One region of the Halomonas kalidii genome, then DNA from elsewhere that is predicted to be linked to it. Evidence: predicted binding sites of a transcription regulator. Region 1 holds the regulator's gene; the other holds the start of a gene.
The links. Region 1 encodes FNR, which switches genes on or off when oxygen is low (the NO sensors DNR and NnrR bind a similar motif). Its sites were predicted from a motif close to TTGATNTANATCAA; they were not measured.
Positions count from the first base shown of each region.

Region 2: kdgD (5-dehydro-4-deoxyglucarate dehydratase) is a predicted target of FNR. The motif match lies at 9,314-9,327, and genes of this name have one in related genera.

Region 1 covers NZ_JASCQN010000051.1:307,504-319,594, reverse strand. Annotated here, with positions in the region: gene QLQ85_RS18050 (heavy metal translocating P-type ATPase) at 1-864, shown strand, start outside; gene ccoS (cbb3-type cytochrome oxidase assembly protein CcoS) at 861-1,094, shown strand; gene QLQ85_RS18040 (sulfite exporter TauE/SafE family protein) at 1,094-1,792, shown strand; gene hemN (oxygen-independent coproporphyrinogen III oxidase) at 1,890-3,305, shown strand; gene fnr (fumarate/nitrate reduction transcriptional regulator Fnr) at 3,407-4,150, shown strand; gene ttcA (tRNA 2-thiocytidine(32) synthetase TtcA) at 4,490-5,392, opposite strand; gene QLQ85_RS18020 (3'-5' exonuclease) at 5,531-6,157, opposite strand; gene QLQ85_RS18015 (DUF294 nucleotidyltransferase-like domain-containing protein) at 6,206-8,029, opposite strand; gene QLQ85_RS18010 (DUF4212 domain-containing protein) at 8,553-8,813, shown strand; gene QLQ85_RS18005 (sodium:solute symporter family protein) at 8,820-10,616, shown strand; gene QLQ85_RS18000 (hypothetical protein) at 10,714-11,229, shown strand; gene QLQ85_RS17995 (hybrid sensor histidine kinase/response regulator) at 11,373-12,091, shown strand, end outside.
Region 2 covers NZ_JASCQN010000027.1:63,635-75,725, reverse strand. Annotated here, with positions in the region: gene QLQ85_RS06675 (PaaI family thioesterase) at 1-383, shown strand, start outside; gene htpG (molecular chaperone HtpG) at 479-2,383, shown strand; gene QLQ85_RS06665 (glucosaminidase domain-containing protein) at 2,538-3,362, shown strand; gene QLQ85_RS06660 (Re/Si-specific NAD(P)(+) transhydrogenase subunit alpha) at 3,533-5,104, shown strand; gene QLQ85_RS06655 (NAD(P)(+) transhydrogenase (Re/Si-specific) subunit beta) at 5,121-6,563, shown strand; gene QLQ85_RS06650 (NAD(P)H-dependent glycerol-3-phosphate dehydrogenase) at 6,679-7,746, shown strand; gene sixA (phosphohistidine phosphatase SixA) at 7,739-8,221, shown strand; gene QLQ85_RS06640 (AEC family transporter) at 8,218-9,165, opposite strand; gene kdgD (5-dehydro-4-deoxyglucarate dehydratase) at 9,397-10,314, shown strand; gene QLQ85_RS06630 (type 2 periplasmic-binding domain-containing protein) at 10,344-11,399, shown strand; gene QLQ85_RS06625 (tripartite tricarboxylate transporter TctB family protein) at 11,507-11,950, shown strand; gene QLQ85_RS06620 (tripartite tricarboxylate transporter permease) at 11,968-12,091, shown strand, end outside.

The sequences.
Region 1 (12,091 bases):
CTCGGGGACCTCGACGAGGCACGCGCCCGGGCGCTGGCCGCGGCCCTGGAGGCGAGCTCGGAGCACCCTATCGCCCGCGCCTTCCATCCGCACCGCGACGCCACGGTGCGCGCCCGGAACGTGGTCAGCCGCACCGGCCAGGGCCTGGAGGGCGAGATCGAGGAACGCCCCTGGCGGCTCGGCAAACCCGATTTCGCCGCGCCGACACAGGCTCCGGGCCCGCCGGGCGAGGGGCAGTGGCTGCTGCTCGCCGAGGCGGGCGAGCCACGCGCCTGGTTCATGCTGCAGGATCACGTGCGCGAGGATGCGGCCGACACCGTCACCGCCCTTCAGGCGCTGGGGCTGCAGGTGGAGCTGCTCTCCGGCGATACCCCCGAGGCGGTGGGCCGGCTCGCCGCGCGGCTCGGCATCGCCACCTGGCAGGCCTCGGCCAGCCCGGAGGACAAGCTCGCGCGCATCCGCGCCCTGCAGGCCGGGGGCGAGCAGGTGGCCATGGTCGGCGACGGCATCAACGACGTGCCGGTGCTGGCCGGGGCCGACGTGGCCATCGCCATGAACGGCGCCACCGACCTGGCCCGCACCAGCGCCGACGCCGTCTTGCTCAGCCCGCGGCTGACGCGTATCGTCGAGGCGATCGAGATCAGTCGGGCCACCCGCCGGATCATGCGCCAGAACATGATCTGGTCGGTGTGCTACAACGTCTCGGCGCTGCCACTGGCGGCCATCGGCATCGTGCCGCCCTGGGTCGCCGCACTCGGCATGTCGGCCAGCTCCCTGGTGGTGGTGGGCAATGCCCTGCGACTCAACCGCTTCCGCTCGGCCGTCACGCCATTCGTCCCGACGCCCCGGCTGGTGAACGCATGAGCATCCTCTACCTGCTGATTCCACTGTCGCTGATCCTGCTGGGGCTGGCCGTGTGGGCCTTCTTCTGGGCGGTCAAGCATGACCAGTTCGAGGATCTCGAGGGCCCCGCCCATCGCATCCTCTTCGACGAGGACGAGAACGATCTTCTCCCCGAAGAACGCGAGCGCCGGCGACGGTCGCGTGGCGAGGTCGACGACGTTCCCGCTGACCGGGAGGAGCCGCCGCGCTGATGGATCCCACCGGCCTGGGTCTACCGCCCCTGCTGGCGGCCTTCGTCTTCGGCCTGCTCGGCGGCGCCCACTGCATCGGCATGTGCGGCGGTATCATGAGTGCCCTGACCTTCGCCGTCCCCCCCAGCATGCGCTCCCCGGCCCGACTCTCCGGGCTACTGCTCGGCTACAACCTCGGGCGCATCGCCAGCTACATGGTCGCCGGTGCACTGGCGGCCGGGCTCGGCACCCTGGTCGCGATCACCCCGGTCACCCGCCTGGTGCTGCAGGGGCTGGCCGCCGTGATGTTGATCCTGATGGCGCTCTATATCGCCGACTGGTGGAAGGGGCTGCTCAGGGTGGAGGCCGTGGGCAAGCGGCTGTGGCGCCACCTGGAACCCGTGGGGCGGCGGCTGATGCCGGTGGTGAGGGTCCCCCAGGCGGTGGCACTGGGGGCCGTCTGGGGCTGGCTGCCGTGCGGGCTGGTCTACTCGATGCTCGCCTGGAGCCTGGCGACCGCGGCCCCGCACCATGGCGCCCTGCTGATGGGCGCCTTCGGCCTGGGTACCCTGCCGGCGCTGCTGGCCACCGGGCTGGCGGCACGCCAGCTCGGCGGCCTGATCCGCCACCGCGCCACCCGCACCCTGGCCGCGGCATCGATCATCGCCTTCGCCCTGTGGCAGCTCTGGATGCTGCTGCCCGCTGGCGGCCACGCCTGACCCCGCCCGACGAATTCGCCCCCGCTTGACGCAGCTCAACACGGCCCCGGGCCGGCCCCACTACCATCGAAGCATATCCATCATCCGGAGTGTCGCCATGACCGCTCACGTGAAGCGCGAAGGCCCAGAGGATTCCGCCCGGCTCGCCTGGGACATGGCACTGCTGCGCCGCTACGACACCCGCGGCCCACGTTACACCTCCTACCCCACGGCTCGCGGCTTCCATGAGGGCTTCGGGCCCGACGACTTCAGCGCGGCTCTCGCGCGCAGCAACGACCAGGGCCAACCGCTGTCGCTCTACATTCATGTACCGTTCTGCCGCAACGGCTGTTTCTATTGCACCCGCAACAAGATCGTCACCAGGGACACACGGCGGGCCGAAGCCTATCTGTCGCGCCTCGATCGGGAGATGGTACTCAGCTCCCGCCACCTCGATGCCTCGCGGGAGATCCAGCAGCTGTACTGGGGCGGCGGCACCCCGACCTTCCTCGCCCTCGACCAGATGAGCGACCTCATCGACCGCCTCGATGCCCGCTTCGGGCTCTCGGGCTCGAGGGAGCGTGACTATGCCATCGAGATCGATCCACGGGAGGCCAATGTCTTCACCCTGCGCCATCTGCAGGCCCTTGGCTTCAACCGCCTGAGCCTCGGTGTCCAGGACCTGGACCTCAGGGTGCAGCGGGCCATCAACCGGGTTCAGCCCCGGGTGCTCACCGAATCGTTGATCGACGAAGCCGACCGTCTCGGCTTTCGCTCGCTCAACCTCGACCTGATCGTCGGCCTGCCGCTGCAGACCCGCGACAGCTTCGCCGAGACCCTGGCGCAGGTGATCGCCATGGCCCCGGCCCGACTCTCGGTCTTCAACTACGTCCACCGGCCCGAGCGCTTCACGTCCCAGCGCCGCATCCATGTCGAGGACCTGCCCGATTCCGAGGAGACGCTGGCGATGCTGCAAGCCACCCTCGAGATGCTGTCCTCGGCAGGCTATGTGCACATCGGCATGGACCACTTCGCCCGCCCCGACGACAGCCTGGCGATAGCCCAACGCCAGGGCACCCTCACGCGCACCTTCCAGGGCTACTCCAGCCATGCCCCGTGTGACCTGGTCGGACTCGGCGTCTCGGCGATCAGCCGGGTCGATGACGTCTATGCCCAGAATCCCGCGGCACTCGCCGCCTACGAGAGGGCGCTGGACGCCGGCCACCTGGCCACCGCCCGAGGGCGGCGCCTGACGTTCGACGACCGCCTCCGGCGACACGCCATCGAACGACTGGTGTGCGACATGGCGCTCGACCTCGAGGCACTGGGCCGCACCTTCGGGGTCGATGCCGAGACCTACCTGGCCGACACCTTGATCCGGCTCGAGGTGGCCGAACGCGACGGCCTGGTGACCCGGGTGGGCCCCCGGCTCCTCGTCACGCCGATCGGCCGGCTACTGATCCAGCACCTCGCCATGGCCTTCGACGCCCACGCGCCGCCGCCCCTGGCGACGAGCGACTCCCGTATCGCGTGAGGGACTACCTCCAATGGCGGGAGGCTACCTCCAAAGGGATGCTTTGCCGGCCTGGGGTAATCCTCCATAATGGCGACAGAGTCACCATCATGGAGGAGAGCATGCCTGATACCGCGACCGGCGGGCGGCGTTCCCTGCTGCACGAGACCCGCTGCCAGACCTGCAGCCTCAGCTCGCTCTGCCTGCCGCTGGCGCTCGAGCTCCAGGACATGGACCAGTTCGATGCCATCATCCGGCGCCGCGCCCCCCTGAAGAAGGGCGAGACACTGTTCCGCCAGGACAGCGCCTTCACCAGTGTCTACGCCGTGCGCTCGGGCAGCCTCAAGCAGGTCACCACCGAGGGCAGCGGCGAGGACCAGCTGACCAACTTCTACCTGCCCAGCGAACTGGTGGGCCTCGATGGCATCGACGAGGAGCGCTATCCCGGCACGGTGGTGGCGCTCGAGACCACCACCGTGTGCGAGATTCCCTTCGACCGCCTCGACGCCCTCTCCGAGGAGCTTCCGGAGCTGCGCGCCCAGCTCTACCGCAGCATGAGCAAGGAGATGCGCGACGATCGCCGCATGATGCGGCTGCTGTCGCGCAAGACCGCCGACCAGCGACTGGCGACCTTCTTCGCCGGCCTCTCGGATCGTTTCCGCCGCCGCGGCTATTCGCCCTACAGCTTCCGACTCTCCATGTCCCGGGCCGACATCGGCAACTACCTGGGGCTGGCGGTGGAGACGGTGAGCCGCATCCTCGGCCGCTTCCAGACGCAGGGCCTGGTGGCCGTCTCCGGCCGCGAGGTCAATATCCTCGACCTGGCGGCGCTGACCAAGGTCGCCGAGGAGGAAGGCGCCCGCTAGCGCCGAGCCATAAGCAGCCCCCCCCGCTGGAATACCACATCCAGCGGAGGTTTCTGTTGGACAGCAGGGGCAAAGAGTCGCGGCTTACCCGGCGACAGGCCTGCGCGGAGGCGCTGTGAACCCTTCCCTGGGCGCTACATTTGCCCTGCTGCGCTCTCGCATCCTGCTCCGCTTGCAGGACCGGTGTTGGCCATCCATGGCCAACCCGTTCGGCGGGAAGAACATCCACTGGATGTTCTTCGTATTTCCGCCTCACCCCTGGCAAATGACCTCCGCGTCGGCCTGTCCCCGGCGCCGCTCGCGTGGTGGGAACGGGTCCGCCATCCCTTCTTTCGGCACCTACAACTCGTTGAGGATATCGATGCGGTCGGCCTGCCGCCGGGCCTGTTTCTCCTCCAGGCCGGCGAAGTCGAACAGCTCGCGGTCGGCGAGCTGCGAGGGCGCCACGTTGGTCACCGCCTTGAACATGCTCTCGAGCCGGCCGGAGTGCCTGGCCTCCCATTCGGCGAGCATCTCCTTGACCACCTGGCGCTGCAGGTTGGGCTGCGAGCCGCAGAGATTGCAGGGGATGATCGGGAAGTCCATCAGCCGCGCGAACTCGGCGATGTCCGCCTCCCGGCAATAGGCCAGCGGACGGATGACGATGTTCCGGCCATCGTCGGAGAGCAGCTTGGGCGGCATCGCCTTGAGGCTGCCGCCGAAGAACAGGTTGAGGAACAGCGTCTCGAGGATGTCCTCGCGATGGTGGCCCAGGGCGATCTTGGTGGCACCGATCTCCTCGGCGAAGCCGTAGAGCGAGCCGCGACGCAGCCGCGAACAGAGCGCACAGGTGGTCTTGCCCTCGGGGGTCTTCTCCTTGACCACCGAATAGGTGTCGCGCTCGAGGATGTGGTACTCCACCCCGATGCCGTCCAGGTACTCGGGCAATACATGCTCGGGAAAACCGGGTTGCTTCTGGTCGAGGTTGACCGCCACCAGCGAGAAGTTGACCGGGGCATTGCGCTGCAGGCTGCGCAGGACCTCGAGCATGGTGTAGCTGTCCTTGCCGCCGGACAGGCAGACCATCACCCGATCGCCTTCGCGGATCATCTCGAAATCGATGATGGCATTGCCCACCTGGCGTCGCAGGCGCTTCTGCAGCTTGTTGAACTCGCGCTTGCCCTTCCCATCGAGGGGTGTGGCGTCGTCTTCCGTGACAGGAACGTCAGCGGGGCTAGGGTCGAAGATCACGGCATCTTGCATGGTCGGGGCACTGCCAGAGCGGCTGGAAATGACGGGTGCCTATCCTACCACCGCCGCCGCCAGCTGGCGACGGGACGGTATGGCGTCGACGGCCCGGGGGAAGCACATACCCTGGGTGACCCTGGAAACGAGCCGGCCTCACGAGCTCCGCTTCGCCAGCATGGCACCCCGCTCCAGGCGCAGGTACATGAGTGCCGTGGTCACCGCATCGCCCAGGGCGGTGTGGCGCCCCATCACCGGCACCCCCAGGGCGCCGGCCACCTGCTCGAAGCGCAGGCCGGGCTCGATCTCGGGGTGGCTGCGGCGTAGCTGCCGGACATAGGTATGCGCCACGTCGATGCCGGCATTGGGCAGGTCGAAACCGAAGCGTGGTCGCAGCTCCCGGTTGATGATCGACAGGTCGAAGTCCAGGCACCAGCCCACCAGCGGCCGGTTGCCGATGAATTCCAGGAAGCGGCTCAGCGCCGTCTCGATGCTCTCGCCACCTTCCAGGTCGATGCCACGCAGGCCATGGATGCATATCGAGTCTCCGCTCAACGAGGCGGGACGCTGCAGGCGCAGGTCCAGCGATTCGCTGGCCAGCACCCGGTCGCCGCGGATCTTCACCGCGGCCAGCGATACCAGCTCGGCACTGCGGGTATCGAGCCCGGTGGTCTCGCTGTCGATGGCCACCAGCTCGTCACCGGTGTAGGGCTGGAACAGCCAGGCGTAGTAGCCGTCGGCCTGGCGGCGCCGATCGGCGGCCCGGCGCAGTACCTTGAGCATGGGTTGACCTCCTGTAGGTAGTGTCGATCCCTGAAAGAACGCCCCGTATCACGAATATTCCAGGTGAAAGCGGTGCGACAGACGCTGCTTGAAATCCTTGACGATATGCAGCGCCTCGCGAAGCAGGTCGCGCTCCAGCGACGAGAGCTCCTGGACCACCACCCGGTCGGGCTTCTTGCCCTTGTCGCCCTCACCGCCCAGGCGTGCCAGTTGCTGCTCGAGGCGCAACTGGGTGAACAGCGACAGCGCCTCGCCCAGGTCCTCGGCGAAGCGAGCCTCCAGGCGGCCGTCCTCGGCCAGCGCCTCCAGGCGCTCCAGGGTCGAGGTGACGTGGATGCCTCGTTCCAGCGCCATGGCGCGCACCCCGTGGACGATGGGAAAGATGCCGCCCTTCTTGATGTCGATGCCGTGCTGGGGCTTCTTCAACGAGCCGAACAGGGTCAGCGGGGTGGAGAAACGCAACGCCGGGCGGGCAAAGTAGGAGAGCAGGATCTCGTCCCGGGAGCAGCGTTCGAACAACTCCTCGCGGACCTGTTCGAGCAACACCGGATTGCCCGCCACCGCGTGGGAGTCGAGCATGATGGCGAGCTTCATCAGGCTGTCGCCATCACGACTGGTCGCCCAACGGGCGATGCGGCCGCGCCACTGGGTCACGCTGCCGACCCACTCCGGGTTGGAGACCATGATATTGCCCGGGCAGGGCGGATAGCCGAGCTCGATCAGGGTCTCGGTGAACCGCTGCATCTGCTCGGCGCAGTCGGGCCAATCGAGGTCATCGGCCAGGATCAGGCCATTGTCCTGGTCGGTCTTGAGAATCTGCTCCCCGCGCCCCTCGCTGCCCATCACCATCAGGCAGCTGTCGCGGCGATGGGGCTCGTCGATCAAAAAGCCCCAGGCCTTGTTCATGATGCGACCGTTCAGGGCCGCCAGCAGGCCCATGGCGAAGCGCAGCTTGACCCCCTGGGCCATCAGCGCCCTCACCAGCTCCGGGGTGCGCCGGCTGGCCGCGGCCAACGCCTCGAGGCTGTCCGCCTGTTCCACCTGCAGGCTGACGACATAGCTGCGGCTGGAGAAGTAGCTGAGCACGTCGGTCAGCTCCACCACGCCGCAGGGCACGTCCTGCTCCATGACGACCACCCGCTCGACCTGGTGGCGGGTCATCACCACCAGCACCTCGAACAGGTACTGGTCAGGGGTCACCGTCACCAGCTCGAAGTGGGCGACCGCCTGCACCGGACTGTCCTGCGCGCGACCTTCCAGCACCAGGGCGTTGAGCAGATCGGTCTTGGTGACCATGCCCGCCCCCTGGTCGCCGTTGACCAGCAGGCTGTCGGCGTGACTGTCATGCAGGGTGGCCACCGCCTCGGCGATGGTCGAGGCCGGCCCCACGCAGAGCGGCTCGCGCATGCACTCGCTGACCCTGGCCAGCATGAAGCCGGCCATGGTCACGCCGCCCTCGGCGCGCTGCTCGGTCAACAGGCGAGCCTTGTGGGCCAGGGTCTGGCGAAAGAACTCGGCGAACGGCGGGTAGTCGTCGCACAGTTGCAGGAACAGCGCCTTCGGCAGCAGGTAACAGAGGCTCTCCTGCTCGGCACGGAAGCGATAGCGGCTCTTGCCGTTGAGGATGCTGATGGCGCCGAACAGGTCGCCTTGGGTGTAGTGGCCGATGCGCTCACGCGCGCTGGGGAGGGTCGTGTCCAGTTCCGCGACCTCGCCCTTGTGGATGATGAAGACGAACTCTCCGGGCTGACCGGTTTCGAGAATGATCTCGTCACGGTCGAAGTAGGCCAGGTCGACGCCACTGCGAACGCGCTCGCGTCCTTCATCATCCAGAAAGGTGAATGGCGGTTGAGAGAGATCGACATCGACCATGGGGCTGTCCTCGTTAGGCGGCTGTCTCACCCCGCAGGTTCATAAGCACATGACAGCCACGGTGGCTTCAAGATAGCAAAGTGGCGATTCAAGAAAGAACCTAGACAATCGTCCTATCCTTACCGACTTAGACCAACGTCATAACGGACACATGATTAGACTATCGTCCCATGCATGACCGGCTAGACCATCGTCCTATGCTCGCCTTGCGGGATTCGAAAACAACAGAGCGATTACAACGTAACTACTTGTTTTATAATTAAAAAAAACGACACCCTTCCATCGGTATTTTTTCATGATACCAAAGTCTGGGATTTATTTTTCCCACTCATTGCCCAGTATCAACCATGAGTCATGCAGGGTAATCGCACGTCGACAATCCTTGCCGTCCACAGGCAGGCAACGTCCTCGCACGGGACAACCTTCCGATGGATAGTCGTTGTATACGTGCGATTGACCTGATGGGTCTTGGGATCGATCGGTGCAACTTCTCACCCCCCAATAACAAGTGGAGAGCAACACCATGGCAGATGAGAAATCCAATGCCGCGACTTACTGGAAGGCGAATGTCCGCCTGATTACCGGTTGCCTGATTGTCTGGGCGCTGGTGTCCTACGGCTTCGCGATCCTGCTGCGCCCCCTGTTGTCGGGCATCCCCATCGGTGGTACGGACCTGGGGTTCTGGTTCGCCCAGCAGGGATCCATCCTGACCTTCATCGGCCTCATTTTCTTCTATGCCTGGAGAATGAACCGGCTGGATAAACAGTTTGGCCTCGGGGAGTAAGCCAGCATGAGTCAGTTTGCCATCAACCTGCTGTTCGTGGGCGCCTCCTTCGCCCTCTATATCGGTATCGCGGTCTGGGCCCGTGCCGGTTCGACCAAGGACTTCTACGTCGCCGGTGGCGGCGTGCACCCGATCACCAACGGCATGGCGACCGCCGCTGACTGGATGTCCGCGGCCTCCTTCATCTCCATGGCGGGCCTGCTCGCCTCGGGTGGTTACGCCAACTCCTCCTTCCTCATGGGTTGGACGGGCGGCTACGTCATCCTGGCGATGCTGCTGGCACCCTACCTGCGCAAGTTCGGCAAGTTCACCGTGCCCGACTTCATCGGTGACCGCTTCTACAGCAATACCGCCCGCCTGGTGGCCGTGGTCTGCCTGGTGGTGGCCTCCGTCACCTACGTCATCGGCCAGATGACCGGCGCCGGCGTGGCCTTCTCCCGCTTCCTGGAAGTCAGCAACACCTGGGGCATCTGGATCGCCGCCTTCATCGTCTTCCTCTACGCGGTATTCGGTGGCATGAAGGGCATCACCTACACCCAGGTGGCCCAGTACGTGGTGCTGATCATCGCCTACACCATCCCCGCCGTCTTCATCGCCCTGCAGCTGACCGGCAACCCCATCCCCATGTTCGGCATGTTCAGCGTGCACAACGAATCCGGCATGCCGCTGCTGGCCAAGCTCAGTGAAGTGCTGGTCGAACTGGGCTTCCGGGACTACGCCGCCGACGTGGACAACAAGCTCAACATGGTGCTGTTCACCCTGTCGCTGATGGTGGGTACCGCGGGCCTGCCCCACGTGATCATCCGCTTCTTCACCGTGCCCCGGGTGGCCGATGCGCGCTGGTCCGCCGGCTGGGCCCTGGTGTTCATCGCCCTGCTCTACCTGACCGCGCCGGCGGTGGCCTCCATGGCACGCCTGAACCTGCTGACCACCGTCTATCCGGAGGCGAGTGGCCAGGTGGAGAACTACGAGGAGGCGATGGGCGACGCCCTGCTCTACGCGGAGCGGCCCGAGTGGGTGCGGACCTGGGAAGAGACCGGGCTGATCACCTTCGACGACCTCAACGACGACGGCCGCATCCAGCTCTACAACGACGGCAACGAGGCCTTCGCGCCAACCGCCGCAGAGCGTGGCTGGGAAGGCAACGAACTGACCGTCAACAACGACATCCTGGTATTGGCCAATCCGGAAATCGCCAACCTGCCCGGATGGGTCATCGGCCTGATCGCCGCCGGGGGCATCGCCGCGGCACTCTCCACCGCTGCGGGGCTGTTGCTGGCGATCTCCTCGGCCATCAGCCATGACCTGATCAAGACCACCATCAACCCCAACATCACCGAGAAGGGCGAGATGCTGGCGGCCCGCATCTCCATGGGCGGGGCCATCCTGCTGGCCACCTACCTGGGCCTGAACCCGCCCGGCTTCGCGGCCCAGACGGTGGCCCTGGCCTTCGGTATCGCGGGTGCCTCGCTGTTCCCGGCCCTGATGATGGGTATCTTCTCCAAGCGGGTGAACAACAAGGGCGCGGTTGCCGGCATGCTGGCCGGCCTGATCGCCACCCTGCTGTATATCTTCACCTACCTTGGCTGGTTGTTCATTCCCGACACCAACATGCTGCCGAACACGCCGGACAACTGGATCCTCGGCATCTCGCCGCTCTCCTTCGGTGCGATCGGCGCGATGATCAACTTCGCCGTGGCCTTCGCCGTCTCCAGTGCGACCGAAGAACCTCCGCAGGAGATCCAGGACCTGGTCGAGAGCGTTCGCTTCCCGAAAGGCGCTGGCGCTGCGATTGACCACTAAGCCATAATGGGTTCCTGACGCAGCGAGCCTGCGTCATGGAACCAAACCGGATCGGGCTTCCATGGGGAAGCCCGATTTCTTTGAGGAAGGTCGATTTATGTTATGGCATTTGATTGGCGCGATCTTTGCTGGTTTGGGCGCTGCGGGGATCGGCCTGATATTACGCTTCATCAGCGGCAAGCGACTGCCGCGCTGGATCATTCCCGTCTGTGCCGGCCTCGGCATGCTGGGGTACCAGATCCACTACGAGTACTCCTGGTTCAGCCAGAAACAGGGCCAGCTGCCCGAGTCGGCCCGGGTCGTCTCCATCGAGAAGGGCGGGGCCTTCTGGCGGCCCTGGACCTACGCCTTCCCCATGACCACGGCGTTCAGTGTCGTGGACCGGGACAACCTGGTGCCGAGGCAGGTGGAAGACCACCGACTGGTCGAATTCATCCTCTATCGCTTCGAGAGACAGTACGTGGACCAGGTGACACACCAGGCCTGGCTGATGAACTGCACCACCCGGTCCCAACTGCCCCTGGTCGGTGAGGAGCGCCGGCCACGCTTCGCCGAACTGAGCAGCGTCGACGCCGACGCCCCGCTGTTCCAGGCGGTATGCGCCGACGCCTGATGCCGGCCCCTCACCGTTTCGGCTGCCGAGCGGAGACTACGCTTAGCCACCGCTAGCCATGCGGCTTGGGGCTCCAGCAGCTCCCGGCTGCCCTCCCGGGCGGCATTGCCCTAGAATGGGCGCACAGAGAGGGGAGAGTGCGCATGTTCGCTGGCTGGCTGCTGATCGCCGTTTCGTTGCTCTATATCGCCGTGCTGTTCGCCATCGCCTGGCGGGGCGATCGGCATGCCCGCGAGCACGGCGCCAGCCGGCGCCGCCCGGTAGTCTACAGCCTGGCGCTGGCCATCTACTGCACCTCCTGGACCTTCTACGGCGCCGTCGGCCAGGCGGCCACCGCCGGCTGGTCCTTCGCCAGCATCTACGTCGGGCCGATCCTGACGTTCCTGCTGTTCTGGCCGGTGCTGGCCAAGATGATCCGCGTCGCCAAGCACCAGAACGTCACCTCGATCGCCGACTTCATCGCCTCGCGCTACGGCAAGACCCAATCCCTGGCGGCCTTCGCCAGCCTGGTGGCGCTGATCGGCACCCTGCCCTACATCGCCCTGCAGTTGAAGGCGGTATCCACCTCCTTCGCCGTGCTCACCGATGCCGCCGACATCACCCGCACCCCGCTGTTCGGTGACACCGCCTTCTACGTAGCGCTGGTGATGGCGGCCTTCGCCATCCTCTTCGGCACTCGCCACACCGATGCCACCGAGCACCACGAGGGGCTGATCCACGCCGTGGCCTTCGAGTCGCTGGTCAAGCTGATCGCCTTCCTGGTGCTCGGGGCCTACGTCACCTGGGGCATGTTCGATGGCCTCGGCGACCTGCTGGGACGGGCCGAGACCCAACTCGAGCTGCAGCGTCAGCTCGCCCAGCA
Region 2 (12,091 bases), on a different contig from region 1:
TCGGCGTCTCGGCGATCCCCGACCCGCACGCCGACGGCCTGTTGTACCGCCTCGCCCCCAGCGAGGGCAATGTCGGCAACGTGCTGCTGCCGGCGCTGCACGGCGGGGTGGTGGCGGCGTTCATGGAGACCGCCGCGACCCTCGACCTGATGCTCGCCACCCGCATCCCGCGGTTGCCGCATATTGTCGATTTCTCCATCGACTACCTGCGCACCGCCCGGGTGGCGCCGACCCACGCCCGCTGTCGGCTGCTGCGCGAGGGGCGGCGCATGGCCAACGTCCGGGTCTGTGCCTGGCAGGAAGACGAGGCGGTGCCGGTGGCCACGGCGCGTCTGCACTTCGTGCTGGCCGATCCGCTCACGACGGGCGAAGTCGACGCTTGAAAAGTGGGGCCCGGCCCCCATATCCCCGTCAGCCTTGAAACCGGCGGTGCCGATCCTGCACCGCCGTCCTGTGCACACGACGAGGGATTCGACGCATGTCCACTGCCATTCGTGAAGAGACCCTGGGTTTCCAGACCGAGGTCAAGCAACTCCTCCACCTGATGATCCACTCCCTGTATTCCAACCGGGAGATCTTCCTGCGCGAGCTGATTTCCAATGCCGCCGACGCCTGCGACAAGCTGCGCTACGCGGCGCTGGACAACGATGCCCTGTACGAGGGCGACAGCGAACTGCGCATCGAGATCGAACATGATCAGGAGGCGGGCACCGTCACGGTTCGCGACAACGGCATCGGTATGAGCCGCGACGAGGTGATCAGCAATCTCGGTACCATCGCCCGCTCCGGCACCGCCGAGTTTCTCGAGCAGCTCTCCGGCGAACAGCAGAAGGATGCGAAGCTGATCGGCCAGTTCGGCGTCGGTTTCTACTCTGGCTTCATCGTCGCCGACGACATCACCGTACGCACGCGCAAGGCCGGCACGCCGGCCGGCGAGGGGGTGGAGTGGCACTCGAAGGGCGAGGGCGAGTTCACCGTCGCCGACGTCGAGCGCGCGGCCCACGGCACCGAGATCGTGCTGCACCTGAAGCAGGACGCCAGGGAGTTCGCCGACGACTTCCGCCTGCAGAGCCTGGTGCGCAAGTACTCCGACCACATCGAAGTGCCGGTGCGCATGCCGCGTGTCGAGACCGACAAGGACGACGACGGCAAGCCGGTCGAGGGCAGCGAGAAGACCGTCTGGGAGACCGTCAACGAGGCCACCGCGCTCTGGGTGCGGCCCAAGGGTGAGATCTCCGACGACGAGTACAAGGCCTTCTACAAGCACGTGGCCCACGACTTCAGCGACCCCCTGACCTGGAGCCACAACAAGGTCGAGGGCAAGCTCGAGTACGTCAGCCTGCTCTACGTGCCGGGCCGCGCGCCCTTCGACCTCTATGAGCGCGACGGCGCCCGTGGCGTGAAGCTCTATGTGCAGCGCGTCTTCATCATGGACGACGCCGAGCAGTTCCTGCCGCTCTACCTGCGCTTCGTCAAGGGGGTGCTCGACACCCGCGACCTGTCGCTGAACGTCTCCCGGGAGCTGCTGCAGCAGGACCCCAAGGTCGAGAAGATCAAGAGCGCCCTGACCAAGCGTGCCCTGGACATGCTCGGCAAGCTGGCCAAGGACAAGGAGGCCTATCAGGGCTTCTGGAATACCTTCGGCAGCGTGCTCAAGGAGGGCCCGGCGGAGGACTTCGCCAATCGCGACAAGATCGCCGGCCTGCTGCGCTTCTCCACCACCCATACCGACAGCGCCACCCAGGACCAGTCCCTGGCCGACTACGTCGAGCGCATGAAGGAGGGGCAGGACAAGGTCTACTACATCGTCGCCGACAGTTTCAATGCGGCCAAGAGCAGCCCCCACCTCGAGATCTTCCGCAAGAAGGGCATCGAGGTGCTGCTGCTCCACGACCGCATCGACGAGTGGCTGATGAGTCATCTGACCGAGTTCGACGGCAAGCACTTCGTCGACGTGGCCAAGGGTGACCTGGACCTCGGCGAGGTCGAGGACGAGGCGGAAAAGCAGGCCCAGCAGGAGACCGCCAAGGCCAAGGAGGCCCTGGTCAAGCGGGTCAAGGAGGCCCTCGGCGAGCTGGCCCAGGAAGTGCGGGTCACCCATCGCCTGACCGACTCGCCGGCCTGCGTGGTGCTGCCGGAACATGAGATGGGCTACCAGATGCGCCGCATCATGGAGGCCGCTGGCCAGCCGCTGCCCGAGGTCAAGCCGATCCTCGAGCTCAATCCGGCGCACCCCTTGGTCGAGCGGCTCGAGGCGGCGGAGGGTGAGGCCTTCACCGATCTGGCCCATATCCTGCTGGACCAGGCGATCATCGCCGAAGGGGGGCATCTCGACGACCCCGCGGCCTATGTGCGGCGTCTCAATGGGCTGCTGACGGCCTGAGCCAACGGCTTCCGGGGGGCGCCCCAGTGAGTGGTCACCAACCCCGCCGGCGGCGCGTGCCGGCGGGACGGTGTTTGCTGCAGTGCAGAAAACAATCGGATTTTCGGCGAAAGGCTGCTAAGGTTGCCCATCTTCATCGATGAGGCATGATCCCATGCGTCTCTTGTCCCGCTTTCTGCTGTGCCTGAGTTATCCCCGCTGGCGGCTCGGTGCCCTGGCCGCGATCCTGCTGCTGGTGCTCGGCATTGCCGCCGGCCCGTTGCTGGCCGAGCCCCAACTGCACGGGCCGCTGCCCGATTTCGACGCCGCGGCGGAACTCGACGATCCGGTGGCGGCGCTGCCGGACCTGCGCGGCGTGCCGGCCGGTCCGAAGCGCAAGGCGGCCTTTCTCTCCATGCTGGTGCCCATCGTCGAGGCCGAGAATGCGCGCATCCAGGCCAAGCGGGAGTGGCTCCAGGCCCTGCTGGACCGGCCGGCCCTGCCAGACGCCGAGGAGCGTGAGCGTCTGGCCGAGCTGTGTGCCGGCTACCGGCTCGACTGCCGTGGCGAGGGTGTCGACCCGCGCCTGCTGACCCGCGTCGATACCCTGCCGCTGGAGATGGTGGTGATCCAGGCCGTGGAAGAGTCCGGCTGGGGTACCTCGCGCTTCGCCCGCCAGGGCAACAACCTGTTCGGCATGCGCTGCTTCAGTGAAGGCTGCGGGCTGGGCCAGCAGGGTAGCGGCCGTCGCTTCCAGGCCTTCGACAGCGTCCAGGAAGCGGTACGGGCCTATCTGCACAACCTCAATACCCACCGCGCCTATGAGCGGCTGCGCACCCGCCGGGCCGAACTGGCGAGTCGCGAAGACGTCACCCCCGAAGCGCTGATCGCTACCCTCGACCGCTATGCCGTGCGTGCCGATTACCGGGACGTGCTGCTGGCGCTGTTGCGTACCAATGCGCTCTTGATACGCAGCCACGGCTCCGACGATACTGCTTGACGCTGCCACACGACCGATGCCGACGATGCCACCCCCTGGGGTGGCATCAGTCGTTTCGAGAACAGCGTTGTCTTGCCCGGACGGGCAAGCTGTGGCTTGTGCCTCGCCCTTCACTGGGGTATGAGTGACGGTCGGGATTTCTCGACAAAAGGATAATAGGAGGAGTTGGAGTGAAGATTGGAGCACCCAGGGAGAGTGCCGCGGGGGAGGCGCGCGTCGCGCTGACCCCCGAGAGCGCGCAGCAGATCCAGAAGCTGGGTCACGAGTGTCTCGTCGAGAGCGGGGCCGGAGTCGCCGCGGGCTTCGATGACGACGCCTACCGGGCGGCCGGGGTCACCGTCGTCGACGGCGCCGAGGCCCTCTGGAGCGAGGCCGAGGTGGTCATCAAGGTGCGCGAGCCCTCCGAGGAGGAGGCCGGACGCCTGCGCCAGGGGCAGACGCTGATCACCTTCTTCTGGCCAGCCCAGAACGAGGCGCTGCTCGAGAAGTGCCGTGCTCAGGGAGCGACGGTCGTCGCCATGGACATGGTGCCGCGGATCTCGCGGGCGCAGAAGATGGATGCGCTCTCGAGCATGGCCAATATCGCCGGCTACCGGGCGGTGATCGAGGCGGGCAACAACTTCGGCCGCTTCTTCACCGGCCAGGTGACCGCCGCCGGCAAGGTGCCGCCGGCCAAGGTGCTGGTGATCGGCGCCGGCGTGGCGGGGCTCTCCGCCATCGGCACCGCCACCAGCCTGGGGGCGGTCGTGCGCGCCTTCGACGTGCGCCCCGAGGTGGCCGAGCAGATCGAGTCCATGGGTGCCGAGTTCCTGTTCCTCGATTTCGACGAGAGCCAGGACGGGTCGGAGAGCGGCGGCTATGCCGCGCCCTCGAGCCCCGAGTTCCGCGAGAAGCAGCTCGCGTGTTTCCGCGAGCAGGCGCCGGATATCGACATCGTCATCACCACCGCGTTGATTCCGGGCCGACCGGCCCCCAAGCTGTGGCTCGCGGACATGGTCGAGGCGATGAAGCCCGGCTCGGTGATCGTCGACCTGGCGGCCGAGAAGGGCGGCAACTGCGACCTGACCCGTGCCGACGAGAAGGTGGTCTCCGACAACGGCGTGACCATCGTCGGCTATACCGACTTCCCCTCGCGCATGGCCACCCAGGCCTCGCTGCTCTATGCCACCAACATCCGCCACATGCTCACCGATCTCACGCCGGAGAAGGATGGCGCGATCGTCCACGACATGGAGGACGACGTCATCCGCGGCGCCACGGTGACCCATGCCGGCGAGATCACCTTCCCGCCGCCGCCGCCCAAGGTCAAGGCCATCGCCGCCGCCAAGCCCAAGGAGAAGGTCAAGGAACCCACGCCGGAGGAGAAGAAGGCCGCCGAGCACGCTGCCTTCCAGGCCCAGACCAAGCGTCAGGTCACCCTGCTCGGGGTGGGCGGGGCACTGATGCTGCTGCTCGGCCAGGTGGCGCCGGCCTCCTTCATGCAGCACTTCGTGGTCTTCGTGCTGGCCTGCTTCGTCGGCTTCCAGGTGATCTGGGGGGTGAGCCATTCGTTGCACACGCCGCTGATGGCGGTCACCAACGCCATCTCGGGCATCATCATCCTCGGGGCAATCCTGCAGATCGGCTCGGGCAGCGGTGTCGTCGTCGTGCTCGCGGCGATCTCGGTGCTGATCGCCTCTATCAATATCGTGGGTGGCTTTCTGGTGACACGCCGGATGCTCGCCATGTTCCAGAAATCCTGAGCGGCGGAGACGCGACATGTTGAGTCAGGGATTCGTATCTGCTGCCGTCATTGCGGCAAGTGTACTGTTCATCCTCTCGCTGGGGGGGCTGAGCAATCAGGAAAAGGCCAAGCGTGCCGTCTGGTACGGCATCGTGGGTATGGGGGTGGCGGTGTTCTTCACCGCCTTCGGGCCGGGCATCGGCGGCTACTGGTGGATGATCCCGATGATGATCATCGGCGCCGTGGTCGGCGTCTACGTGGCCAGGAAGGTCGACATGACCGAGATGCCGCAACTGGTGGCGGCATTGCACAGCTTCGTCGGCCTGGCGGCGGTCTTCGTGGCCTGGAGCGCCGATCTGGAGCGGCGGCGGGTACTGGCCGCGCGGGCCGTCGGCGAGTCGACCGAGGGCTTCTCGGCCTTTGCCGCCCTGGTAGCCGAGAAGGCCCCCGATGAGCTGCTGTTCCTGCAGATCGAGGTGGTGCTGGGGATCTTCATCGGTGCGGTGACCTTCACCGGGTCGGTCATCGCCTTCGGCAAACTCGCCGGCAAGGTCGATGGTAAGCCGCGTCAGTTGCCCGGCGGGCATCTGCTCAACGCCGGTGCGGCGGTGCTGTCGCTGCTGCTGGCCGTGGCCTACCTCGGCGGGGCGGGATTCTGGACGCTGTTGGTGCTCGCCTTGCTGGCGTTCTTCATCGGCTATCACCTGATCATGGGTATCGGCGGGGCCGACATGCCGGTGGTGGTGTCGATGCTCAACAGCTACTCGGGCTGGGCGGCGGCGGCCATCGGCTTCACCCTGTCCAATGACCTGCTGATCGTCACCGGCGCCCTGGTGGGCTCCTCCGGTGCGATCCTCTCCTACATCATGTGCAAGGCGATGAACCGCAACTTCATCAACGTCATCCTCGGCGGCTTCGGCGGCACCCAGGGGCCCGCCGCCGAGATCGAGGGCGAGCAGGTGGCGATCGACGCCGGCGGCGTGGCCAGCGCGCTCAACGACGCCGATGGCGTGATCATCGTGCCGGGCTACGGCATGGCGGTGGCCCAGGCCCAGAACGCGGTGAGCGAGCTGACCCGCAAGTTGCGCAGTGCCGGCAAGGAGGTGCGTTTCGGTATTCACCCGGTGGCCGGTCGACTGCCGGGCCACATGAACGTGCTGCTGGCCGAGGCCCGGGTACCCTACGACATCGTGCTGGAGATGGACGAGATCAACGATGACTTCGCCAAGACCGACGTGGTGATCGTCATCGGCTCCAACGACATCGTCAACCCTGCCGCCCAGGATGACCCCAACAGCCCCATCGCCGGCATGCCGGTGTTGAAGGTCTGGGAGTCCAAGCAGGTGTTCGTCTGCAAGCGCGGTCAGGGCACCGGCTACTCCGGCATCGAGAACCCGCTGTTCTTCAAGGAGAACACCCGGATGTTCTACGGCGATGCCAGATCGAGCATCGACTCGCTGCTGCACCTGATCGACTGAGGCGTTCCGCCCGGGCCGCAGCGCCGGCCCGGGTACCGGCTTCACCACGACACGCCCCTCGACGGGGCGTTTTTCGTTACAATTCATCCTTCAACCTCCACTTTCAGGGGCGACCATGTCAGACGAAGCCATGCAAGTGGCGGTGCTCGGCGGCGGCAGCTTCGGCACCGCCCTGGCCAGCATCGCCGCCGACAACGGGGCCAGGGTGCGGCAGTGGCTGCGTGACCCGGCGCTGGCGGCGCAGATCAATCGTGAGCACTGCAACGGCCGTTACCTGCCCGATTACGCCATGAATCCCGCCGTAGTGGCCTCTACCGAGATGGCCGAGGTGCTCGAGGGTGCCCAACTGGTGCTGGTGGCGATTCCCTCCAAGGCCTTCCGCGAGGTGGTGCGCCAGGCGCGGCCCTGGCTGCATGCCGCCCAGATCCTGGTCAGCACCACCAAGGGGATCCAGGAGGAGGGGTTCAAGCTGATGACCCAGATCCTCGAGGAGGAGACCGGCTTTCCGCACATCGGGGTGATCTCGGGGCCCAACCTGGCCTCGGAGATCGCCCAGAAGCAGCTCACCGCCACGGTGATCGCCAGCGACGACCCGGAAACCCGCACCTGGGTGCAGACGGCGCTGGGCTGCGACTACTTCCGGGTCTACGCCAACAACGACCGCTACGGCGTGGAGTTGGGCGGGGCGCTCAAGAACATCTATGCCATCGCCGCCGGCATGGCGGCAGCGCTGGGCATGGGCGAGAACACCCGCAGCATGCTGATGACCCGGGCGCTGGCCGAGATGAGCCGTTTCGCCGTGGATCAGGGCGCCAACCCGATGACCTTCCTCGGGCTCGCCGGGGTCGGCGACCTGATCGTCACCTGCTCGTCGAGCCTGTCGCGCAACTATCGGGTGGGCCAGGCCCTGGGCGAGGGCAGGACCCTGGACGAGGCCATCGAGGCGCTGGGCCAGGTGGCGGAAGGGGTCAACACCGTGCGCCTGGTGCGCGACAAGGCCCGTCAGGACGGCGTCTACATGCCGCTCGCCGAGGGGCTCTACCAGGTGCTGTTCGAGGGCGTGCCGGCCCGCGATATGGCCCGCATGCTGATGCTCGGCGAGCAGAGCAGCGACGTCGAGTTCATCCTTTCCCGCGAGGACGTTCAACAGGCCCACCGGGACTCCGGGGGGCAGGATGGCTGAGCGACTGCTGATCATGCGCCACGGCGAGGCGGCACCGGGCCATCCGGATCCGGAGCGTGTCCTCACCGAGCGGGGGAGGCACGAGGCCGCCCGCATGGGGGACTGGCTGGCCGGTCGCGGGGACCTTTCGCCTGCACGCCTGCGCCTGTTGGCGAGCCCCTATGCGCGTGCCCGGCAGACCGCGGAGCGGGTCGCCGCATCGCTGGGGTGCGAGGTCGAGATCCTGCCGCTCCTCACCCCCGACGATTCCCCCGCGGCGGTGGTCGACTGGCTGCTCGAACACGAGGGTGACGGGCCGTTGCTGCTGGTCAGTCATATGCCGTTGGTGGGCGCCCTCACGGGGCTGCTGGTGGAAGGGCGGGCCGATCGCGGATGCGGCTTTCCCACCGCTGGCCTGGCCGAGCTCTCGGCCGAGGTCTGGGTGGCGGGCTGCGCCCAGCTCGAGCGCTTCACCGCGCCGGCGGACCTCGCCTAGATCAAACCGGCGGCCTTCAGGCCGAAGGCCCCCAGGGTGATGGTCACGCTGGCCATCAGGGTGCTCAGAGCGATGATGTTGGCGGTGAGGGCCGCATTGCCGCCCATGGCCTTGGCCATCACGAAGGCGGCCGCCGCCGTGGGGCTGGCGAAGAACAGGAAGAGCACCCCGAGTTCGCGCCCCTCGAAGCCGACCAGCCAGGCCGCGCCCGTGGCCAGCGCCGGCAGGGCGACCATCTTCATCAGGCTGGTCTCCAGGGCCAGCCCTCCCGACACCTTCACCGAGCGCAGCGACAGGGTGGCGCCCACGCAGATCAGCGCCAGCGGCAGGGTGAGGGAGGCGAAATAGCCGGCGGACGTCATCAGCCAGATCGGCAGCTCCACCTCCAGGGCAGCCACCGGCACGGCCGCCACCACCGCCAGGATCAGCGGGTTGCGCACGATATGCGCGAAGATGCTGCGCCAGTTCGCGCTGCGTCCCGGCCGATGGCTGGCCAACGCCACCACCGAGAAGGCGTTGTAGGTGAGGATCACCACTCCCAGCAGCAAACCTCCCGTCGAGAGCCCCGCCTCGCCGTACATGCCGGCCGCCAGCGCCAGGCCGACGATGCCGCAGTTACCGCGGAAGGCGCCCTGGATGCAGCTGCCACGATCGGCGTAGGGCACTCTCAGGATGGCCCAGCCCCAGCTCGCCAGGAAGCTGCACAGGGTGGCCAGGGCGAAGAAGGCCAGCAGGGCCGGGTTGAGGGTGGCGTCCAGATCGGCGCGGATGATGCTGAGGAAGATCAGCGCCGGCATGGTGCCCCGGAACACCAGCTGCGAGGCGGTCGTCACGAAGGCGTAATCGATCCAGGTCAGGCGCCTGAGCAGGTAGCCGATGAACACCATGACGAAGACCGGCAGGGTGACATTCAGGCTGGCGAGCAGCAGGGCGCCAAGGCTCATGGGGGGCTCCATGTCGAGGTGAGCAGGCGCCATGATACCCCTTAGCCGGCGAAGCGTCTCCGCACGGGCGGCCCGTCGTGCAACTTTGGTCGTAATTTGCCGATTCCTGCTTGCCTGGTGCTGCGAGGGTGATTAGGTTGTTATTTGTATGATGTATGACAACAAGTGATTGTCGGTCACCCGAGAGGCGGTCGGGGAGCCCCTGGCCCCGGAAAGCATGAGGATGGTTGCGTGAAGTTTTCCAGAGAAGCAGTGGTAAAGGCCATCGGCGATGGCCTGCTGTCGTTTCCTATTACGGACTTCGATCAGGAGGGCCGCTTCGACGCCGAGAGCTATCGCCGGCGGCTGGAGTGGTTCATCAGTCACGACATCTCGGCGGTATTCGTCGCCGGTGGCACCGGTGAGTTCTTCAACCTGTCGCTCGATGAATTCCGCGAGATCGTGCGCGTCGCCGTGGAGACGGTGGACGGCAAGCTGCCGGTGATCGCCAGCGCCGGCTTGAGCGTCGAGAGCGGCAGGGCCTTCGCCGAGGCGGCCGAGGAGGCGGGCGCCGACGGTATCCTGCTGATGCCGCCTTACCTCACCGAGTGCCCCCAGGAGGGGCTGGTCGAGTATGCCCGGCAGATCTGTGATGCCACCGCCGTGAACGTCATCTACTACAACCGTGGCAATGGCATCCTCGATGCCGGGTCGGTCCAGGCACTGGCCGATGCCTGCCCCAATCTGATCGGTCTCAAGGATGGCAAGGGCGACATCCAGGCGCTCAACAAGATCGTCAAGACCGTGGGCGATCGCCTGGTCTACGTGGGCGGCGTGCCCACCGCCGAGATCTTCGCCGAGGCCTATCTGTCCATCGGCGTCAACACCTACTCCTCGGCCGTGTTCAACTTCGTGCCCGACATGGCCGTGACCTTCTACCAGGAACTTCGCAAGGGTAACCGCGAGGTCGTCAAGCTGATCACCCGCGACTTCTTCATTCCCTTCGTGGACCTCAGGGATCGCAAGAAGGGCTATGCCGTCAGCCTGATCAAGGCCGGTGCCGAGATCATCGGCCGTCCGGCGGGTAGCGTGCGCGCGCCCCTGACCATGCCCACTGCCGAGGAGCGCCAGCGGCTCGAGACGCTGGTGGGTATCGCCAAGCAACTATAAATCGACAACCAGCAGAAAGAGGTGAAAGCATGACCGTATCCAAGAAGACACTGGCAGGACTGGGTTCCGCCGTCGTCATGGCATCGATGACCCTCGGTGCCGGCATCGCCATGGCCCAGGAGGGCCAGCTGCGCGGCAACGTTCGGGTCGTGATCGGCTCCACGTCGACCGGGGGCGACACCTACCAGAACTCCACCATCGTGGTGGACAAGCTGGCCGAGCACCTCGACCTCAACATGAAGGTCGATGCGGTCGGTGCGAGTTCGGCGTTCCGCACCCTGGACCGCGATTCCCGCGGCAACACCCTGATGATTTTCCACGATCAGTCTTATCTCGGACACCTGTATGGTGTGGAGGGCTACGAGAATATCTTCGAGAAGTACACCGTCGGGCCGACCGTGGCGATCAACCCGGGTAATGCCTACCTGGTCCCCAAGGACTCCCCGTACCAGACCCTCGACGACATCATCGCGGCGGTGGGCGACGGCGAGACCGTGCGGGTGGCAATCCAGCCGGGCGGCGTCTCCGAGATCGGCTTCAGTGCCCTGAAGAACGCTATTTCCATCGAGCACCCGGGGCAGGAGGACAACCTGGTTGCCGTCAATACCGGATCCCAGTCGGACAAGAACCAGCAGCTCTTCGATGGTCAGGCCGACGTGATCAATGGCACCGTGCAGGCCAACGAGCAGTACACCCGCCTGCCGGAGGACGACCAGAAGGCCATGCGCTTCGTCTGGCTGACAGCCCGCCAGGGCACCATCGAGCAGGCACCCGAGGATGGGCTCGGCCAGACTACCCGCGAGCAGCTGCTCGAGTACGTCGAGCCCAACGTCCACGTCACCATGGGCGACGACGAGACCTTCACCTTCGATAAGGAATTCTTCTTCCTCTACAACAAGGACATGGATCCGGGCATCGTCGAGCAGATCGATGAGGCGCTCACCGAGATCTATGCCGAGGGTGAGATCCAGGAGGTGCAGAAGAACTCCTTCTTCATCCCCAACTTCAGGCCCTCGGAAGAGGCCTCGGAGTACCTGTACGAGAAGATGTCTCGCTACGAAGGCATCATCGACAACATCAAGTAAGCGATCCGGGCACCGGTGGCCCATGTCCCCGGTGTCCTCACCATAGGGTGTGAATCGCTATAGAACAATGATGGGCAGGCTGTCCTCCTGCCCATGCCGGAGCCGCTATGGAATCAGGTCTGTCAAGTCTGCTCAGCGTCTCGATAGATTTCGAGACCTCCCATCTGTTCTTCCCGACGATTATCCACTGGGTCATGGCGGGGCTTTTCGCCTTGATCCTGGTCACGAAGGTGGTCCCCTTCCTGGCCGAGGTGAAGCGGGGGGAGCGTACCCTGCCCATCGTGGGGGAGGCCATGGATGGTTTCCGTTTCTTCGGCACCCTCGCCCTGATCGTGGCGTATTTCTACCTGATGGCGGTGGTGGGCAATCTCTTCCCCTATACGGGCTACGGTTTCCTGTTCGTCTCGATGGCCTTCATCCTGCTGATGTCGCTGATGTACATGCATGAGTGGACGAAGAAGACCGTGACCATCGTGGTGATCAACGCCGTCGTTGCGCCCGGTCTGGCCTGGTTCATCCTGGCCAAGCTGTTCAACATCACCCTGCCGTGACCGAAGCGAGTGCCGCCATGGAATTCCTGTCACTTCTCGATATTACCTTCTTTCTTCTCACCGGATTCGGGGCCCTGATCGGCATCATCTTCGGCGCGATCCCCGGCATGACCGCCACCATGGCGGTGGCGGTCTGCCTGC